2 regions of the Streptomyces sp. NPDC003036 genome follow, and region 2 is predicted to be linked to the other one. Evidence: riboswitches for the same ligand, from Rfam matches in the RefSeq annotation. Region 2 holds a riboswitch; the other holds the start of a gene.
The links. A riboswitch is a leader RNA that binds a small molecule or an ion and turns the genes downstream of it on or off. The one in region 2 is predicted to bind S-adenosylmethionine.

Region 1 (10,115 bases), on a different contig from region 2:
CCCGCTGACAGGAACGGGCGTGCGCCGGAACGCGTCGACCGCCGCTGAATGTATCTGTCCAACTGCCGTCTGCAACAGGTCAATCGGACGAGAATTCCGAGCACGCGTGAACGGAAAATTAGGCGGAATTCACCAGAACCCCGGGCAAGTCGGGCCCGGCAAAGCGCACATTCGGCGCATCAGGCACGGGTACTTTGACTGCATCTTGTCGCGCCGGGGCGTGAATTCATATGCACGTGACATGACCGGCGGCGGGGGCTTCCCCAACTCTACCGCGCTCAACCATGCGGAAATGCCCCCTGCGCACAGCGTGCGGAGGGGGCAATTCCGGAAAGCGCTATCAGCGGACTAGCAGCCGCCGGCCACGGCGGGAATGATCGACACGCCCGCGCCGTCCGGCGTGGCGGTCTCCAGGCCCTGCTCGAAGCGGACGTCGTCGTCGTTGACGTACACGTTGACGAAGCGGCGCAGCTTGCCCTGGTCGTCCAGGACGCGGGCGGCGATGCCCGGGTGGTTCTTCTCCAGCGACTCGATGACCTCGGCGAGGGTCGCGCCCTCCGCCGGGACCTCGGCCTGGCCGCCCGTGTACGTGCGGAGGATGGTGGGGATGCGCACGTTGACGCTCATGTCGTGATGCCTTTCGGTACGAGCTTGGTACGGGTCAGGCCAGGCCCGCGTCGCGGAACGCGTCCAGGCTCGGGCGGATGACGGCGGTCGCCTGCGAGGTGTCGGCCACGGCGTCGAGGGTCTTCAGGCCGTCGCCCGTGTTGAGCACGACCGTGGTCAGGGACGGGTCGAGCAGGCCCGCCTCGATCAGCTTCTGAGTCACGCCCACGGTCACACCACCCGCCGTCTCGGCGAAGATGCCCTCCGTACGGGCCAGCAGCTTGATCGCGTCGACCACCTGCTCGTCGTTGACGTCCTCGACCGCGCCGCCCGTGCGGCGGGCGATGTCCAGGACGTACGGGCCGTCGGCGGGGTTGCCGATGGCGAGCGACTTGGCGATGGTGTTCGGCTTCTGGGGCCGTACGACGTCGTGACCGGCCTTGAACGCCGCCGACACCGGGGAGCAGCCCTCCGCCTGGGCGCCGAAGATCTTGTACGGCTTGTCCTCGACCAGGCCCAGCTTGATGAGCTCCTGCAGACCCTTGTCGATCTTCGTCAGCTGCGAGCCGGACGCGATGGGGATGACAATCTGGTCCGGCAGCTTCCAGCCCAGCTGCTCGCAGATCTCGTACGCGAGCGTCTTCGAGCCCTCCGCGTAGTACGGGCGGAGGTTGACGTTCACGAAGCCCCAGCCCTCGCCGAGCGGGTCGCCGATGAGCTCGGAGCAGAAGCGGTTGACGTCGTCGTAGTTGCCCTCGATGCCGACGAGCTCGCCGCCGTACACGGCGGCCATGACGACCTTGCCCTGCTCCAGGTCGTGCGGGATGAACACGCAGGAGCGGAAGCCGGCCCGGGCGGCGGCGGCGCCGACCGCGCCCGCCAGGTTGCCCGTGGAGGAGCAGGACAGGGTGGTGAAGCCGAAGGCGCGGGCGGCCTCCAGGGCCTGGGCGACGACGCGGTCCTTGAAGGAGTGCGTCGGGTTGCCGGAGTCGTCCTTGACGAAGAGCTTGCCCGGCTCGACACCCAGCTCGCGGGCGAGGTTGTCGGCCTGGACGAGCTTGGTCCAGCCCGGGTTCAGGTTCGGCTTGTCCGCGACGTCGGCGGGGACGGGCAGCAGCGGTGCGTACCGCCAGATGTTGGCGGGCCCGGCCTCGATGCGCTTGCGCAGGGCCTCGGGGTCGCCGCTCGGCAGGTCGTACGCGATCTCGAGCGGCCCGAAACAGTGCTCGCAGGCGAAGATGGGGCCGAGGGGGAAGCGCTCGCCGCATTCGCGACAGGAGAGGGCGGAAGCGGGCCCGAGGTCGACCTTGCCGGTGGTGTCGGCGGCAGTGCCGGGAGCGGCGTCCGAGGTGGAGACAGTCTGTACAGCCATGGAGGCGAGGCCCTTTCTCCTCATCTTCCTCATGGCGCGCTTCGCCATGAGACGGATTTGGCACCTTCCCTAGCCGGGGCCTCGCGTTGCGCAGATGTGCGAGTGCCGACTGGAGGGTTGCCGGGGCTTCAACGGGCCGTATCCCTCTGCCCCTCTGGATGAGCGGTATTCGATTGTGTGCACGGGGGACCCGCCATGTGACGGTCATCCGCGTTGTTCAAGACTGTAACCGAACCCCTGGACGCTTGAGATGGTCGTCCGATACGCGAGATGGAGATCACGTGCTGGAAGAGGTGGAGCGCTGGCTGGACCGGCGGTCCTGGTCCGTTTCGGAGCGACCGCTCGACCAGCTGCTCGCGGCGAAAGGCGGGACGACCGTGAGCGTGGTGCTGCCGGCGCTCAACGAGGAGGCGACGGTCGGCGAGATCGTCACCGCGATCCGCCGCGAGCTGATGTCGAGGGCCGTGCCGCTGGTGGACGAGCTGGTGGTGATCGACTCGGGCTCGACCGACCGTACGGCGGAGGTGGCGCGCGCGGCCGGGGCGCGGGTGGAGCACCGGGACGCGATACTCCCCCGGATACCGGCGCTGCCCGGCAAGGGCGAGGTGCTGTGGCGGTCGCTGTTCGTGACGAGCGGCGACATCGTGTGCTTCGTCGACGCCGACCTGATCGACTTCTCGGCGGACTTCGTGTCGGGGATCGTCGGGCCGCTGCTGACCGACCCGTCCGTGCACTTCGTCAAGGCGATGTACGACCGGCCGCTGGGCGACACCGCCGGCCAGGGCGCCCCGGGCCAGGGCGGGCGGGTGACGGAGCTGGTGGCGCGGCCGCTGCTGAACCTGCACTGGCCGCAGCTGGCCGGGTTCGTCCAGCCGCTGGGCGGCGAGTACGCGGCGCGGCGCTCGCTGCTGGAGCGGCTGCCGTTCCCGGTGGGGTACGGGGTGGAGCTGGGCCTGCTGGTGGACGCGCTGCACACGGTGGGGCTCGACGCCCTCGCCCAGGTGGACGTGGGGGTGCGCAAGCACCGGCACCAGGACGACCGGGCGCTGGGGCGGATGGCGGCGGCGATCTACCGGACGGCGCAGCTGCGGCTGTCGCGGGGGCACCTGGTGCGGCCGCGGCTGACGCAGTTCGACCGGGGCGAGGCGGGGTTCGTGCCGCGGACGCACGCGGTGGACACGGAGGAGCGGCCTCCGATGGCGAGTGTGGCGGAGTACACACGGCGGCGGCGCGTGGCGTGACGGGCGTACGTTTGAGCGTTTCGGCTACGGGCTAGGTTCGTCTCCATGGCGCCCCAGATTCTCGTTGCTTCGAACAGAGGTCCGGTCAGCTACGTGCCGCGTGCGGACGGCACGCTCGACGCCCGGCGCGGCGGGGGCGGGCTCGTGTCGGGCCTGTCCGCGATCGGTCCGGACGCGGGGGCGCTGTGGGTGTGCGCAGCGCTGAGCGACGGCGACCGCGAGGCGGTGCGGCGCGGGATCGCCGAGCCCGGCGTGCGGATGCTCGACATCGACGCGGCGACGCACGCGGCGGCGTACAACGGCATCGCGAACGCGGTGCTGTGGTTCGTGCACCACATGCTGTACCAGACGCCGCTGGAGCCCGTGTACGACGCGGAGTTCCGGCGCCAGTGGGACGCGTACCGGCTCTACAACCGGGCCTTCGCGGCGGCGCTGGCGGCGGAGGCGGACCGGGGCGCGACGGTGATCATCCAGGACTACCACCTGGCGCTCGCCCCCGGCATGCTGCGCGAGCTCCGTCCCGACCTGCGGATCGGGCACTTCTCGCACACGCCGTGGGCGCCGCCGGAGTACTTCCGGATGCTGCCCGACGACATCGCCGAGGAGCTGCTGCTCGGCATGCTCGGCGCGGACCGCCTCGGCTTCCTCACCTCGCGGTGGCGGCGCGCCTTCCAGGACTGCTGCCAGGCGGTGCTCGGCCACTACGACGGGATGGCGTACTGGCCCCGGGACCAGGAGCCGAGCTTCGAGTACCGCATCCCGGGCCACCAGAGGCGGCGGACGTACCTCGGGGTGCACGGGCTGGGCGCGGACGCGGACTTCCTGCGGGAGCGGTCGCGGCGGGCGGACGTGGACGAGCGGATGGCGGCGCTGCGGGAGCAGATCGGTCCCGACCGCAAGACGATCGTCCGCGTGGACCGCACGGAGCTGTCCAAGAACATCGTGCGCGGACTGCTGGCGTACCGCACGCTCCTGGAGCAGCACCCCGAGTGGCGCGAACGGGTGGTCCACCTCGCCTTCGCCTACCCCTCGCGGCAGGACCTGCCCGTGTACCGCGAGTACACGGCGCGGGTGTCGCAGCTCGCCGACGAGATCAACGCGGAGTACGGCCGCGACGGCTGGACCCCGGTGATCCTCCACGTCGAGGACGACTTCGCCCGCTCGCTGGCCGCGTACCGCCTCGCGGACGTGGCCCTGGTCAACCCCATCCGCGACGGCATGAACCTCGTCGCCAAGGAGGTCCCCGTCGTCTCCGACCGGGGCTGCGCGCTGGTGCTGTCGCGGGAGGCGGGCGCGTACGAGGAGCTGCGCGACGAGGCGGTCACGGTGAACCCCTACGACGTGACCGGCACCGCCGAGGCCCTCCACGAGGCCCTGACGATGCCGACGGCGGAACGCGACGAACGCACCAAGCGCCTGGCCGCGGCGGCGACGGCGCTCCCGCCGCAGCAGTGGTTCCTGGACCAGCTGCACGCGCTGCGGGAGCTGGGGTAGTTCCCGGGGGCTGACGCCCCCGGTTGGGGGGCCTACCCCACCCGCCGGGCCAGCGACCCCAGGAAGTCGACCACCGCCGACGGGCCCGGGACGGCCAGGTCCGCGCGGGTGGCGAGGTCCGGGACCTCGGCGCTGGCGCTGCAGACCAGGAGGCCCGGGGTGCCGTCGGAGCGGAGTTTCTCGACGGCGGCGAAGGCGGGGAGGTCGCCGAGGTCGTCGCCCGCGTACACGACCGTGCCCGCGCCGGTGGCGCGGACGTGGTCGGTGAGGGCGACGCCCTTGTCCATGCCCGGGGGCCGCAGCTCCAGGACCAGGCGGCCGGGCTCCAGCACGAGGCCGTGGCGGGTGGCGAGCTCGGCGAGGGGCTCGCGCAGGGCGTCGAACGCGGCCTGCGGGTCCTCCGCGCGGCGGGTGTGGACCGCGACCGCGCGGCCCTTCTCCTCCGTCCAGGTGCCGCGCCACGCGCCCGCCCGGTCCAGGACGCCGGGCAGTTCCGCGCGGACGGCCGCGACGCCGGGGTGCTCCGGGGCCGCGCGGACCGTGCCGGTCACGGCGTCCCAGCGTTCGGCGCCGTAGTGGCCGAGGACCACGAGGTGTTCCAGGCCCGGTACGCCGGCGAAGCCGCCGTACCGCACCGCCACACCGGCCGGGCGGCCGGTGATCACCGCGATGGACGCGACGTGCGGCGCCAGCGCCGCGAGGGCGGCGACCGCGCCGGGGTGGGCGCGCGCCTGCTCGGGGTCGTCGACGATCTCGGCGAGGGTGCCGTCGAAGTCGAGGCCGACGACCGCCCGCTCGGGATGGGCCAGGAAGGAGTCGAGGCCCTCACGGCCGGCGGCGGTGGTGGGGCTGGGGAGGAAGTCCTGTGAGTCCTGTGGGGTACCCATGGGCGGAAACCTATCCAGCTCCGCCGGTGCACACACCTACCGGCGCGCCTCCCGCGCCGCCCGCACCCGCCGCAGCCGGTTGACCGTCACCGGGTCGTGCTCCAGGGCGCGGGGGTCGTCGAGGAGGGCGTTGAGCAGCTGGTAGTAGCGCGTCGGCGACAGGCCCAGCTGCTCCCGGATCGCCCGCTCCTTCGCGCCGGGGCCCGGCCAGGAGCGGCGCTCCATGGCGAGGACGGCCCGGTCGCGAGCACTGAGGTCGGCGGTCATATGAAGAACATAGCTACTTCGGCTACTCGGCCGCTTCCGCGTCCTTCGCCGTCTTCGCTATCCCCTGGAGCACCGCCTCCGGGTCCCCGTCCGGCGCGACCGCCCCGCCGATGTTCCGCTTGACGCTCTCGCTGACCTTCGCCCACGACGTCTCGCCCACCGGGTACAGCTCCGACGTGGGCAGGGCGTCCAGGAACGCCTTCAGGTCCGCGTGTTCCGGATCGGCGGACATCGCGCTGTTCGCGGTGACGGTGACCGGGAGGATGTCGTACCGGTCGGAGAACTCCAGCACGTTCTTGTCCTGGTAGACGAAGTCCAGGAACGCGCCGGCCTCCCGCCGGTGGCCGTTCTGCTTGAACGCCATCATCCAGTCGGCGACGCCCATCGCCGCCTTGGCCTTGCCGTCGACGCCCGGCAGCGGCACCTTGCCGACCTTCACGCCCGCCTTCTCGGCCGTCTGCATCAGCGTCGGGTGGCCGTTGAGCATGCCGACCTCGCCGCGCGTGAAGGCGTCGAACGCCTGCTGCCGGTCCAGCTTGCCGGGCGCGACGGGCCCGGTCAGGCCGGGGCCGACGAGCTCCTCCTTGAGCCACGTGAAGGTCTTGACGTTGTCGACGGAGTCGATCTCGTACGAACCGCCGCTGTCGTCGCGGTAGCCGCCGCCCCCGCTGAGCATCCACTGCATGGTCTCGGCCTGGGCCTCCTCGGAGCCCAGCGGCAGCGCGAAGGGGTACTTCACGCCCTCGTCCTTCAGCTTGCGCGCGGCCGCCGCGATGTCGGCCCGGTTCTTCGGCGGCTCGACGCCCGCCTTGGCGAAGAGGTCCTCGTTGAAGAAGAGCAGCCGCGTGCTGGCGGCGAACGGCATGCCGTACTGCACCCGGTCGACCTCGCCGGCCCGGGCGAGCAGCGGCAGGAAGTCGGCCTGGGTGGGGACGGAGAGCAGCTCCTCGGCCTTGTAGAGCTTGCCTTGCTTGGCGTAGTCGGCGTACGCGCCGATCTGCGCGAGGTCGGGGGCCTCGCCGCGGTTCACCATCTCGGCGACCTCGCGGTCGACGTCCTTCCAGGAGAGCACCTTCACATCGATCTTGATGTGCGGGTGGGTCTTCTCGAACTCCCTGGCAACGTTGTCCCAGTACGCCTTCGAGCTGTTGGAGGCGTTGCTTCCGTAGTCGGCGGCGACCAGCTTCAGGGTGACGTCCTCGGAGTCACCCGCCCCACAGGCCGACAGGCTCGCCGCCATGCCGAGTGCGGCCACCGCCGCGGTCAGTCCCAGAGAGCGGCGTCGCTGCACAGCCTTGTCCCACCTTCATTCACCTACCGAGGGGATGAGGTCTACACCACTGGGTATCGCTTCCACAACTCCGGTCTGCTAGACCGGCAGGGACCTGTACGCGTACGACGCCGTAGGAGTCCCTCGCATGTCCCGTACCGCAGCAGAGATTGCCACCCAGCCGGCCTGCTGGCGCCGCGCCGCCGAGGCCGCCGTGTCCTTCGGGGAGGGGCTGCCGCGCCCCGGCGAGCGGGTCGCCGTGACGGGGTGCGGCACGTCGTGGTTCATGGCGATCGCGTACGCGGCGCTGCGGGAGGCGGCGGGGCAGGGCGAGACGGACGCCTTCGCGGCCTCGGAGTTCCCGTCCTCGCGCGCGTACGACCGGGTCGTGGCGATCACCCGCTCCGGGACGACGACCGAGGTGCTCCGGCTGCTGGGCGAGGTGCGCGGGCGCGGGGTGCCGACGCTGGCACTGACCGCCGACCCGAAGACACCGGTCATGGAGGCGGCGGACGCGGTCGCGGTGCTGGACTGGGCGGACGAGGAGTCGGTCGTCCAGACGCGGTTCGCGACGACGGCGCTGGCGTTCCTGCGGGCGGGCCTCGGCGATGCCGTACGCGGCGTGCCCGGTGTGAAGCCGGTCGCCGAGGCGGCGGTGGACGCGGAGCTGGCGGTGACGGAGCCGTTGCCGGAGGCGGTGCTCGCGGCGGAGCAGTGGACGTTCCTGGGGCGGGGCTGGGCGTACGGGCTGGCGCTGGAGGCGGGGCTGAAGATGCGCGAGGCGGCGGGCGCGTGGACGGAGGCGTACCCGGCGATGGAGTACCGCCACGGGCCCATCGCGATCACCGGGCCGGGGCGGGTCGCGTGGGTCTTCGGCGCGCTGCCGGAGGGCTTGGCGGCCGAGGTGGCGCGGGTGGGCGGCACGCTGCACGCGCACGCGACGGCCGACCCGATGGCGGACCTGATCCGGGCGCAGCGGCTGGCGGTGGCGCTGGCGGAGGCGAAGGGGTACGACCCGGACCGGCCGCGCAACCTCACGCGGAGCGTGATCCTCAGCCAGTAGGGCCTTAGCCCATTTGTATGCGCTGACAACAATCCTCGGAAGTGGACTAGACCTTTCACGGGTTCACGAGCCACACTGTTCTCCGTGAGACGACACGTCATCGCCCTCGATGTGGGCGGCACCGGGATGAAGGCCGCCCTGGTCGGAGCCGACGGGGAGCTGCTGTACGAGGAGCGCCGCGCGACCGGCCGGGACCGCGGCCCCGACGCCGTCGTGGAGTCCATCCTCGGCTTCGCCGCCGACCTCCACGCCCACGGCCGCGAGCGGTACGGCACCGGCGCCCTCGCCGCCGGTGTCGCCGTGCCCGGCATCGTCGACCGCGACCGCGGCATCGCCGTCTACGCCGCCAACCTGGGCTGGCGCGACGTCCCGCTCCGCGCCCTGCTGGCGGAGCGGCTCGGCGGCCTGCCGGTCGCGCTCGACCACGACGTACGCACCGGCGGGCTCGCCGAGGGCCGCGTCGGGGCGGGACACGGAACCGACCGGTTCCTCTTCGTACCGCTCGGCACCGGCATCGCGGGCGCCATCGGCATCGGCGGCACCATCGAGGCCGGCGCCCACGGGCACGCCGGCGAGCTCGGCCACATCGTCGTCCGCCCCGGCGGCCCCGCGTGCGGCTGCGGCCAGCGCGGCTGCCTGGAGACCCTCGCCTCGGCCGCCGCCGTGAGCCGGGCCTGGGCGGCGGCCTGCGGCGACCCGGCCGCCGACGCGGCGGACTGCGCCAAGGCCGTCGCCTCAGGCGACGAGCGGGCCGCACGCGTGTGGCGCGAGGCGATCGACGCGCTCGCCGACGGGCTGGTCACGGTGCTCACCCTGCTGGACCCCCGCACGCTCATCATCGGTGGCGGTCTCGCCGAGGCCGGGGAAACGTTGTTCACACCCCTTCGGGCGGCCGTCGAGGAGCGGGTCACGTTCCAGAAGCTGCCCGCCATCGTGCCGGCGGCCCTCGGGGACACCGCCGGATGCCTGGGCGCGGGCCTCCTCGCCTGGGATCTGCTCTCCAAGGACCCTGCCCCTGACTCGGAGGTATCCGCCTGATGGCCGATCGCACTGTTCTCGCCGGCGCCCGCGTGGTGCTGCCGACCGGGATCGTCGACAGCGGGCGGGTGATCGTCGAGAACGGCCGGATCGCCGACCCGGCATCCGCCCCCGATGGTGTCCCGTCGGCCGACCTCGCCGGGCACTGGGTCGTCCCCGGCTTCGTCGACCTGCACAACCACGGCGGCGGCGGGGCCTCCTTCACCTCCGGCACCGTCGAGGAGGTCCTCAAGGGTGTCCACACGCACCGGCTGCACGGCACCACCACCGTCGTCGCCTCCACCGTCACCGGCGACATGGACTTCCTCGCGCACCGCGCCGGCGAGCTGTCCGAACTGGCGGAGCAGGGCGACATCGCCGGCATCCACTTCGAGGGCCCCTTCATCTCCCCCTGCCGCAAGGGCGCCCACAGCGAGGGCCTGCTGCGCGACCCGGACCCGGCGGAGGTGCGCAAGCTCGTCGACGCGGGGCGCGGCCACGCCAAGATGGTCACCCTCGCCACCGAACTGCCCGGCGGCATCGACTCCGTACGTCTGCTCGCCGAGCACGGCGTGATCGCCGCCATCGGCCACACGGACGCCACGTACGAGCAGACCGTCGAGGCCATCGAGGCGGGCGCCACCGTCGCCACGCACCTCTTCAACGCCATGCCGCCGCTCGGCCACCGCGCCCCCGGTCCCATCGCGGCGCTCCTGGAGGACGAGCGGGTCACCGTCGAGCTCATCAACGACGGCACGCACCTGCACCCGGCGGCGCTGGAGCTGGCGTTCCGTCACGCGGGCGCCGGACGGGTCGCGTTCATCACCGACGCGATGGACGCGGCGGGCTTCGGCGACGGCGTCTACCACCTCGGGCCGCTGGAGGTCGAGGTGCGCGA
Region 2 (10,115 bases):
CCTGACCTCACGGTCGCCACACCGCACAGAGCCCCGTCCATTCACCGGACGGGGCTCTGTGCCGTGCCCGTGGCTCGATAGGCTGTGGTCATCCCCGTACACACGGACACCAGGAGCGACCATGAGCGCTGTGCAACCCGCTGGAGGACCGAGCTCGGCGGGCCGCTCCTGGCCCGTGGTGTTGAACGGCCTGCTCGAGGGCCGCGACCAGAGCGCCGACGACACGGCGTGGGCGATGGACCGCATCATGCGCGGCGAGGCCACCGACGCCCAGATCGCCGGCTTCGCGGTGGCGCTGCGCGCCAAGGGCGAGACCGTCGAGGAGATCTCCGGCCTCGTCCGGACGATGTACGCGCACGCCAATCTGATCGAGGTGCCCGGCCCGTCCGTCGACATCGTCGGCACCGGCGGCGACGGCGCCAAGACCGTCAACATCTCCACCATGTCGGCGATCGTCGTCGCCGGCACGGGCGCCAAGGTCGTCAAGCACGGCAACCGCGCCGCGTCCTCCGCCTCCGGCGCCTCGGACGTCCTGGAGAAGCTCGGCGTCAATCTGGAGCTGACGCCCCGGCGGGTCGCCGAGGTCGCCGAGGAAGCGGGCGTCACCTTCTGCTTCGCGGTGAAGTTCCACCCCGCGCTGCGCCACGTGGCCGCCGCCCGCAAGGAGCTCGGCATCCGCACCACCTTCAACTTCCTCGGCCCGCTCACCAACCCCGCCCGGGTCAAGGCCCAGGCCACCGGGGTCGCGGACGCCCGCATGGCGCCCATCCTCGCCGGGGTCCTCGCCGAGCGCGGCTCCTCCGCGCTGGTCTTCCGCGGCGACGACGGGCTGGACGAGCTGACCACCACCGCCACCTCGAAGGTGTGGGTGGTACGGGACGGGGCCGTGCGCGAGGAGGCCTTCGACCCGCGGGACGTGGGCATCGAGCTCGTACCCGTCGAGGCGCTACGCGGGGCGGACGCCTCGTACAACGCCGACGTGGCGCGCCGGCTGCTCGCCGGGGAGACCGGGCCCGTGCGGGACGCGGTGCTGCTCAACTCGGCGGCGGCGCTGGTGGCGCTGGAGCCGACGGACGCGCCGCTCGCCGAGCAGATCCGGGCGGGCATGGCCAAGGCGGCCGAGTCGATCGACTCGGGCGCGGCGCGCGCGGCCCTCGACCGGTGGGTGGAGGCCAGCCACCGCTGAACGCGCGAGCACGCGCGCAGGGTGTGACGCAGGGCGCAGTCCGGATGGCGGACTGCGCCTTGCGCATGCCGAGACGTATGGCAAGATGCCATTCAAGGTCATGAGTGACAGCGACTACGGCCCCGGCCCGCTGTCCGGCAACCCTCCGTCCGTGGCGGGGTGCCCCGGGTGAAGACCAGGCCGCAGGCAGCGAGGTCTGCGGCAAGCGCGGACCCCTGCACACCCTGGGGTCCTGGTCCTCGAGGGAGCAGTCTCGTGAGCAAGCGAATGCGATAGGGCGTATCGCCCCTTCTTCGGCATCCCCTTTTTCCTTCCGCCGTGTCCGCACCCCTGTGCGTTGACGCGTCGAATTCGCCTGCCCTGTCCGGGAGTTCGCCATGTCTGTCTTCACCGCTGCCGCCGACCAGTCCCTTTGTACGCCGCTGCCCGTTCTGGGCCGGGATGTCACCGTGCCGCTCGTCACCGGCGGCGAGGTCACCTACGCCGCGCTCGACTACGCCGCCAGCGCGCCCGCGCTGCAGCGGGTGTGGGACGACGTCGCCGCGTACGCCCCGTACTACGGCAGCGTGCACCGCGGCGCCGGGTACCTCTCGCAGCTGTCGACCGACCTGTTCGAGAACAGCCGCGCCACCGTCGCGGAGTTCCTCGACTGCCGCGAGGACGACCAGATCGTCTTCACCCGCTCCACGACCGACTCGCTGAACCTGCTGGCCGCGGCCCTGCCCGCCGACTGCCAGGTCTTCGTCTTCGAGACCGAGCACCACGCCTCGCTGCTGCCCTGGAGGGACGCGCGCGTCACCTACCTCAACGCGCCCCGCACGCCGGGCGAGGCGGTCGACACGCTGGAGCGGGCGCTCGCCGACCGCGACCCCTACGGCCCGGCCCTCGTCTGCGTCACCGGCGCGTCCAACGTCACCGGCGAGCTGTGGCCGGTGCGGGAGCTCGCCGCCGCCGCCCACGCGCACGGCGCGCGCATCGTGCTGGACGCCGCCCAGCTGGCGCCCCACCACCCGGTCTCCGTGCGCGAGTTGGACGTCGACTGGGTCGCGTTCTCCGGGCACAAGCTGTACGCGCCCTTCGGCTCCGGCGTGCTCGCCGGTCGGGCCGACTGGCTGCGGGAGGCCGACCCGTACCTGGCGGGCGGCGGCGCGTCCCGCACGGTGGCCCGGCGCGCCGACGGCGGCGTCGATGTCGAGTGGCACACCACCGCGGCCCGCCACGAGGCCGGCTCGCCGAACGTCATCGGCGCGTACGCCATCGCCTCCGCCTGCAAGGCGCTCACCGAGGCCGGCTTCGACGACCTGGTGGCGCGCGAGCGGTATCTGATCGGCAAGGTGCGCGAGGGCCTGGCCGAGGTGCCCGAGGTGCGGGTGCTGTCGCTCTTCGGCGACGATGCCCCTCGCGTCGGCGTCATCTCCTTCGTGGTCGACGGCTGGAACAGCTCGCACTTCGCGGCGGCGCTCTCCGCCGAGTACGGCATCGGCGTGCGCGACGGCCTGTTCTGCGCCCACCCGCTGGTGCGGACCCTGCTCGGCAGCGACCCGCAGCAGATCGGCGAGTGCGGCGCACCCGAGGCGGCGCCGCCCGGCGAGAAGTCGCTCAACGCGATCCGGGTCAGCTTCGGGGCGGGGACGCCGGATGAGCACGTCGACCGGTTCGTTCGGGCCGTGAAGGAGCTCGTGCGGGACGGGGCGAAGTGGAACTACCGTACGGAGGACGGGCGTTGTGTGCCCGACCGCGGCTGATCAGCCGGGTGCCCACCAGCACGGTGCGCAGCGCCCGCTCGGCCGCGTCCGCGAGCAGCTCGGCCGCCCGCTCCAGGGCCTCCTGGAGCGGGACGGGCCCGGGCGCGAGCGACTCGTAGGCGTCGAGCCCCGCGTCGCGGGCGCCGGGGCCGAGCGTGCCGGCCAGCGCGAGGACCGGCACCCCGGCCTCCCGGGCGCGGCGCGCCACCTCGCCGGGGATCTTGCCGCGCACGGTCTGGGCGTCGAGGGCGCCCTCGCCCGTGATGACCAGGTCCGCGCGGGCCAGGCGCGCGTCGAGGTCCAGCCCGTCGAGCAGCACCTCGAACCGGGGCAGCAGCCGGGCCCCGAGCGCCGCGAGCCCCGCGCCCAGACCCCCGGACGCCCCGGTTCCGGGCGCCCCGCGCAGATCGGCGGCCGGGGCGAACGCCTCCGTCAGCGCCGCCGCCCAGTGCTCCAGGGCCGCCGACAGGACCTCCACCTGAGCGGGGGACGCGCCCTTCTGGGGGCCGAAGACCCGCGCCACGCCGCGCTCGCCGCACAGCACGTTGTACGGGTTGCACGCCACCAGCAGCTCGGCGTCCGCGAGGCGCGGGTCGAGCCCGCTCGGGTCGATGGCCGCGAGCTGCCCCAGTGCCGCGCCGCCGCGCGGGAGTTCGCGGCCGTCCGCGTCGAGCAGGCGTACGCCCAGCGCCTGGAGCGCCCCGGCGCCCCCGTCCGACGTACCGGAGTCGCCGCAGCCGACGAGGATGCGGCGGGCACCGGAGTCCAGGGCCGCGCGCAGCAGTTCGCCGACGCCGTACGTGGTCGTGGCGCCGGGGTCGCGGCGGCCGGGCTCCACCAGCGCGAGGCCCGCGACGGCGGCCATCTCCACCACCGCCGAGCCGTCGCCGAGCAGCGCGAAGTGGCTGTCCACGGGCGAGCCCAGCGGCCCGGTCGCCACGCACTCCACCAGGCGCCCGCCGGTCGCGGCGGCCAGCGCCTCCGCCGTACCCTCGCCGCCGTCGACCAGCGGGATCAGGTCCAGCCGCGCGCCCGGCAGGACCCGCCGCACCCCCTCGGCGATGGACTCGGCGGCCTGCCGCGCGGACAGGGACTCCTTGAAGCCGCTGGGCGCGACGGCGATGCGGTACGAGTGGCTCATGGGTGGGACTCCAGGAGGACGGGCACGCCGAGCAGCGGCCAGACGGTCAGGGCGAACAGCAGCACCACGCCCGCGATGAGCGGGGCCAGCACGGCCGACAGCCGCAGCAGGTCACGCGGCGCGTAGGTGGGCACGCCGTCCGGTACGTCCGCGAAGAGGGCCACCGGCTTGGCCGACGCGGGCAGCGTGTGGCAGAACCCGGCCGCGGCGGTGGACGCCAGCGCGGCCGTGACCGGATTGACCCCGGCGGCCGCCGCGGCCGCCACCACCAGCGGAACCAGCACCGAGGAGCGGGCCGAGCGGGACTGCAACACCAGGTGCGCGGCGGTGGAGACCACCACGACCACGGTGAGGAACAGCCACGGCGGCGCGTCCACCGGCAGCCCCGCCACCAGCCACCCCGCGGCCCCCGAGTCCGCGAGCGCCACACCCATCGCCATCGTCGCCGCCATGAACAGCAGCAGCGGCCACGGCACCGTCCGCAGCGCGTCCTTGAGCCGTACGGTGCCGAGCGCGGGCGACGACGCCACCACCGCGCCGATCAGCGCGACGACCGCGGGCGACACCCGGTGCAGCGGCTCGCTGCACCACAGCACCACCACCGTGGCCAGCAGCAGCGCACAGCGCGCCTCGGCGATGCTCAACGGCCCGGTCACCGGCGCGGGGGAGTGCGCCTCGATGTCGGCGGGCGTGATGCGCACCGGGCCGCTCCGGTCGGCCGGCGAGGTGGAGGTCAGCAGCACCGCCTCGGCGGCCAGATGGGACGAGACGACCGCGAGCGGCAGACCGAGCAGCAGCCACTCCACGAACCCCAGCCGCTGCCCCGACTGCTCCCACAGCACGTTGACCGTGATCAGATGCGCGCCCGCGCCGATCAGCGTCGCGACGGCGGACAGCAGCACGACGGTCGGGAAGAGCAGCGCCAGCATCACCACCAGCCGCCCCCGGTCCGCCAGCACCTTCGCCAGCGCCAGGAACACCGGCAGCGCGAGCGCGGCCCGCCCCGACGTGGCCGGGACGGCGAACGACGTCACCACCAGCGCGGCGGTGGTGAGGTGGACCAGCTGCCGCACCGTACGGGCCCCGCTGACCAGAAAGGCCGCCGCCCGCCCCGCGAGCCCCGTCCGGGTGACCGCGGCCGCCAGGACGAACGCGCAGATCAGCAGCCAGATCGTTTCGTCGCCCAGCGTCGCGAAGAGGGTCTCGCTGCTGATCACGCCGGTCGCCGTGAGCGCCAGCCCCGCCCCCAGCGCGATGTACGTGTCGTCGACGGGCGTGGCGATCCAGGCGACGGTGGCGAGGACGAACACCCCGAGGGTGAGGCGCGCGTCGGCGCCGAGACCGGGGAAGTAGGACGGCATGGCCAGCACCGCGCACAGCCCGAGCGCGGCACCCAGCCACATCGCCCGGCTGAGGGAGAGCGTCACACCATCGAGTGTTTCCACCCGCCGTGAGCCCTCAATGAGCCTTTGGTGAAGGAAAGTTCATCTACGCCCGGCATCACGGCATGCGGTATCCCATGCCGCGTACCGTCTCAAGTCGCCGCGCCCCCAGCTTCTTGCGCAGATTGCGCACGTACACGTCCACGATGTTCGACCCCGGATCGAAGTCGTACCCCCATACGTGGGACAGGATCTGCTCCCGCGACAGCACCTGGCCCGGATGGCGCAGGAACAGCTCCAGCAGCACGAACTCACGCGCCGTCAGGTCGACGGTCCGGTCCTCCGCGCGCGCCCGCCGGGTGCGCAGGTCCAGGCTCAGGTCGCCGCTGCGCAACACCGTCACCTCGGGCGCGCGGGCGGCGGTGCGCAGCCGCAGGCGTACCCGCGCCAGCAGCTCCTCGAAGCGGAACGGCTTCGTCATCCAGTCGTCCGCGCCGCCCTCCAGCCCGGCGACCGTGTCCCGCACCGAGTCCCGCGCCGTCAGCACGATCACCGGCAGCGTCACCCGCGCCTCGCGCAGCTCCCGCAGCACCGTGAAGCCGTCCCGGCCTGGCAGCCCGATGTCCAGCACCATCAGGTCGAAGCCGCCGGTGACGGCGTAGTCGAGCGCGGTGTCGCCGTCGGCGGCGACGGTGGTGGTGAAGCCGTTGGCACGCAGCCCCTTCTCGACGAAGGAGGCGATCCGCTCCTCGTCCTCGGCGATCAGCACGCGGTTCACTCGTCCTCTTCCTCCAGTACGAGTACGAAGGTGGCGCCGCCGCCCTCGGTGGGACGCAGCTCGACGCGCCCCCGGTGGCTCTCGGCGATGGCCTTCACGATGGACAGCCCGAGCCCCGCGCCGCCGCTGGTGCGGGTGCCCCGCCGGGCGGTGCCGCGCCGGAACCGCTCGAAGATCACACCGGCGTCCTCGGGCGGCACGCCGACGCCGCTGTCGGCCACGTACAGCTCGATGCGGGCCTCCACCTCCCGCGAACCGATCCTTATCCGCTGGCCCGGCACGGTGTGCTGGACGGCGTTCTGCGCGAGCTGGACCATCGCCTGCGTGATGCGCTGCGGGTCGAGCTCGGCCTCGCGGTCCGTGACGCCGTCCAACACCCACTCCCGCTCGCCGAGCGCCCGCGCCTTGACGAACACGTCGGCGGTGAGCTCGCCCAGCTGGACCGGCTCCGGCGCCACGAAGTCCGGGCGCTCGGCCTTGGCCAGCAGCAGCAGGTCCTCCACGATCCGGCTCATCCGGTCCAGCTCCTCCGTGACCAGCCGGATGGTCTCCGCCTGCTCGGCCGGGTCGTCGCCCATCAGTTCCAGGTGCCCGCGCACGATGGTGATGGGGGTGCGCAGCTCGTGGCCGGCGTCGTCGACGAACTGGCGCTGCGCGGCGAACGCCCGCTCCAGCCGGTCCAGCATCGCGTTGAACGTCTCCGCGAGCAGCGCGATGTCGTCACGGCCCTGCACCGGGATCCGGCGCGTCAGGTCCTGCTCGGTGAGCTGCGCGGCGGTCTGCCGCACGACCCGTACGGGCGCGAGGATCCGGCCCGCGACGACCCAGCCGATCCCGGTCGTCATCAGCAGCGCGACGCCCGAGATCGCCAGCTGCGTACGGAACGCCTCGGCGGCGATGGCCTGTTCGTGGTCCGCGTGGAACGCCACGACGAACGCGCCGCGCGGCGCCGCACCCGCCGGGCTGATCGGCACCTTCGCCCACCGCACCTCGCCCTGCGGGCGCTCCAGCGTGCCGGAGCGGGCGTCCGCCGCGAAGATCCGCGCGAGCGCGTCGCGGTCCCGGTACAGGGCGATGTCCTCCGCGATGTCCCGCGGCTGGCGCAGCACGTCCGGCGCGGGGCCCGCGCCCTCGGTCAGGCCCAGCAGCTCCTCGTCGGGGTCGGAGTACTGGCGCTGCAGGAACACCTGGAGCAGGCGGCGCGGCTCGGTGAACCGGGCGCCGTCGGCCGGGTCCACCCCCTGGTCGACGAAGTTCGCGAACTCCCGCGTCTCCTGCGTCAGCAGCTGGCTGATCCGGTGGTCCACATCCCGCAGCAGGATCGACCGCGTGGTCATCGCCACGGCGGCGAGCGCCACCGCCATCACCAGCAGCAGCCAGAGCAGGATCCGTACGCGCGCGGAGACGCGGCGGTCAGTTCTCGTCAAGGGCGTCGTCACCGAAGTCGTCATCGTCGTCGTCCCCCGGCGCGGGGGCGGGCGCGGGCGTGGCGGGCGGGACCGGCACGACGGCGTCGGTCGGCGTGCCTCCGGGCGCGTACGTCCGGCTCGGCGGCACCGCCGAGGGCGAGGGGCTCGCGGGCGCGGGGGCCGCAGGCGTCGGGCTCGCGGGCGGGGGACTCTGGCTTCCGGCGCTCGCGCTCGGCCGCGGCGTGGCGTCCAACTCCACCTCGGGCGGCACGTGGGGCGCCTCGGGGGAGTCGGTCAGCATATAGCTGGTCGCCGCGATCCCGAGGGGGATGGCGACGACGGCGGCGAGCGTAGCCATGCGGTGGGTGAAGGCCATGCACCCATCCTGAGCGCGGCGTACGCCGCCGCGAATGAGCGCGAGATGAAGGCTCCTTCATGAACCGCATGCTCCCGGACCGCGCCCCCACGAGCCCCCGGGCTTCGGCCCCGCCCCCCTCACGGGGGAAGCGTCACACGAGGTTGACGGTTGTGCAGGGGGCTTCCCCCACCCCGCCCCTATCCGAAACCGGCTGCGCCTCCAGACCCCCGAGCGAGGTTGTACGCGGGGGCTGACGCCCCCACGCCCCCTGCCCGCATGGCACCCGCCCCCCGCCCACCGGGCACAAGCCACCGCGCAGCGGAAAGCCACCGCCCACCGGGCACAAGCCACCGCGCAGCGGAAAGCCGCCCACCGGGCAGCAATCACGCCCGCCGCGAGAGCAACCTACGCGTCGAGGCCGATCGCGAACGCCGCCTCCAGGTCATGCTGCGAGTACGTGCGGAACGCGACGTGAGTGTCCGTCGCCTCGACGCCCGGGATCTTGCTGATGCGGCCGGGGATGACGTCCGCCAGGTCGTCGTGCTTGGCCACGCGCACCATGGCGATCAGGTCGTACGTGCCGGTGACGGAGAAGACCTCGCTGACGTTCTCCAGCGCGGCGATCGACTCGGCGATCTCGGGGATGCGGTCCACGCTGGTCTTGATGAGCACGATCGCGGTGATCACGGCTGTCCTTCTCCCTCGGGGCCCGCTGTCTGGGCTTTCACTCTAGCCCTCCCCCCGTACCGGACCCACGCGTAGAGGAACCCGAGGCCGAAGCCCACCAGGTGCGCCAGGTACGCGACGCCGGGCCCGCTGCCGGCGCCGCGGGCCGCCAGCCACTGGAGGACGCACCAGAAGATCAGCACGATCCAGGCGGGGAACCGCAGCGGCAGGAAGAAGAGGAAGGGGAAGAGGCTGGTGACGCGTGCCTTCGGGAAGAGGTACAGGAAGGCGCCGAGCACTCCGGAGATCGCTCCCGAGCCCCCGACGAGGGTCTGGGCGGAGTGCGCGTGGGCCACCGCGTACCCGACGAGCGCGAGGTAGCCGCAGCCGAGGTAGAAGAGGGCGAACTGCAGGTGCCCCAGTCGTTCCTCGGCCATGGCGCCGAAGACGTAGAGGAAGAGCATGTTGCCGAGGAGGTGCAGCCAACTGCCGTGGACGAAGAGGGCCGTCAGCGGGGACGGCAGCGCGCCGGGGGTGCCGGTCAGCAGTTCGGCGGGGATCACCCCCCAGCGCCGGAAGTACGCGCTCTGCGCCGCGAGCAGCGCGTCACCGGTGCCGTACTCGTGGTTCAGACCGGACACCGGACTGATCAGGAAGATCAGACAGCACGCCGCCATCACGCCATACGTCACCACCGGACCCCGCTCGATCATGCACAGATCATGACGTAAAGGGAGGGAGCGGGACAGGGTGCCTCGCCGGGCCACAGGGGTACCCGCGAGGCCGTAGGGTTACGGGCAGTACATCCGCAGTTCGATGGCGCACCGCGGGCTCGGCACCCGGCACGACGGAACGAAAGAGGACGGCAACCCATGACGACGGTTCCCATGCCGACCGCGACGACCCGCTGGCGGTGCGCGCTCTGCGGCAATCTGACGCGCTTCGACGTGACCAGGTCTTCCAAGGTCGTCGAGTACGTCCATCTGGACCTTGCCGGTGAGCCGAAGGTCGAGGAGCGCGAGGTGGTCAGTGAGACCATCGAGTCGGTCCGCTGCCGCTGGTGCAACGCGGTGGACCAGATCGAGCTGGTGGACAGGCCGGACGCCGCCTCCTGACGGGAGGCCCGGCGGGGGCGAGGACGACGGGTAGTGGGGTGAGAACGTGGAGCAGCCCGCAAGCGGTGCTGAACCGGCCGGCGCGGCCGGAGACGCCGCCGAGGCGCTCGACCGCCCGCTGCCCGAAGGGGTGCGGCGCCGGGTCGTCGCGCTGGTGTCGGACGCCTTCGGCGGTCTGACCGTCGCGGAACTGCCCGCGCAGTTGCGGCAGTACGCCCGTTTCACCCCGTCCCGCCGGGTCAAGTTCGCGGGCAACGCCATGGCCGCCGCCCTGGAGGGCGACCCGGTCTTCCGGCAGCGGATCGGCGAGCGGTTCAAGGAGGCGCAGCCGGAGC

Region 1: it holds a riboswitch for S-adenosylmethionine, as region 2 does, so the genes downstream of both, thrC (threonine synthase) here and ABZX67_RS30820 (aminotransferase class V-fold PLP-dependent enzyme) in region 2, are expected to answer to the same signal.

Annotation. Positions count from the first base shown of each region.
Region 1 covers NZ_JBEXNO010000006.1:149,442-159,556, forward strand. Annotated here, with positions in the region: gene ABZX67_RS06790 (ubiquitin-like small modifier protein 1) at 349-627, opposite strand; gene thrC (threonine synthase) at 662-2,002, opposite strand; SAM riboswitch class I at 1,996-2,143, opposite strand; gene ABZX67_RS06800 (glucosyl-3-phosphoglycerate synthase) at 2,260-3,219, shown strand; gene ABZX67_RS06805 (trehalose-6-phosphate synthase) at 3,265-4,713, shown strand; gene otsB (trehalose-phosphatase) at 4,746-5,600, opposite strand; gene ABZX67_RS06815 (DUF3263 domain-containing protein) at 5,637-5,867, opposite strand; gene ABZX67_RS06820 (extracellular solute-binding protein) at 5,890-7,107, opposite strand; gene ABZX67_RS06825 (SIS domain-containing protein) at 7,286-8,200, shown strand; gene ABZX67_RS06830 (ROK family protein) at 8,276-9,238, shown strand; gene nagA (N-acetylglucosamine-6-phosphate deacetylase) at 9,238-10,115, shown strand, end outside.
Region 2 covers NZ_JBEXNO010000059.1:15,903-26,017, forward strand. Annotated here, with positions in the region: gene trpD (anthranilate phosphoribosyltransferase) at 122-1,186, shown strand; SAM riboswitch class IV at 1,283-1,400, shown strand; gene ABZX67_RS30820 (aminotransferase class V-fold PLP-dependent enzyme) at 1,564-2,931, shown strand; partial or broken gene ABZX67_RS30825 (glycerate kinase) at 2,933-4,072, opposite strand; gene ABZX67_RS30830 (SLC13 family permease) at 4,069-5,499, opposite strand; gene ABZX67_RS30835 (response regulator transcription factor) at 5,573-6,232, opposite strand; gene ABZX67_RS30840 (HAMP domain-containing sensor histidine kinase) at 6,229-7,683, opposite strand; gene ABZX67_RS30845 (small hydrophilic protein) at 7,646-8,017, opposite strand; gene ABZX67_RS30850 (Lrp/AsnC ligand binding domain-containing protein) at 8,405-8,686, opposite strand; gene ABZX67_RS30855 (rhomboid family intramembrane serine protease) at 8,683-9,378, opposite strand; gene ABZX67_RS30860 (hypothetical protein) at 9,538-9,780, shown strand; gene ABZX67_RS30865 (NYN domain-containing protein) at 9,827-10,115, shown strand, end outside.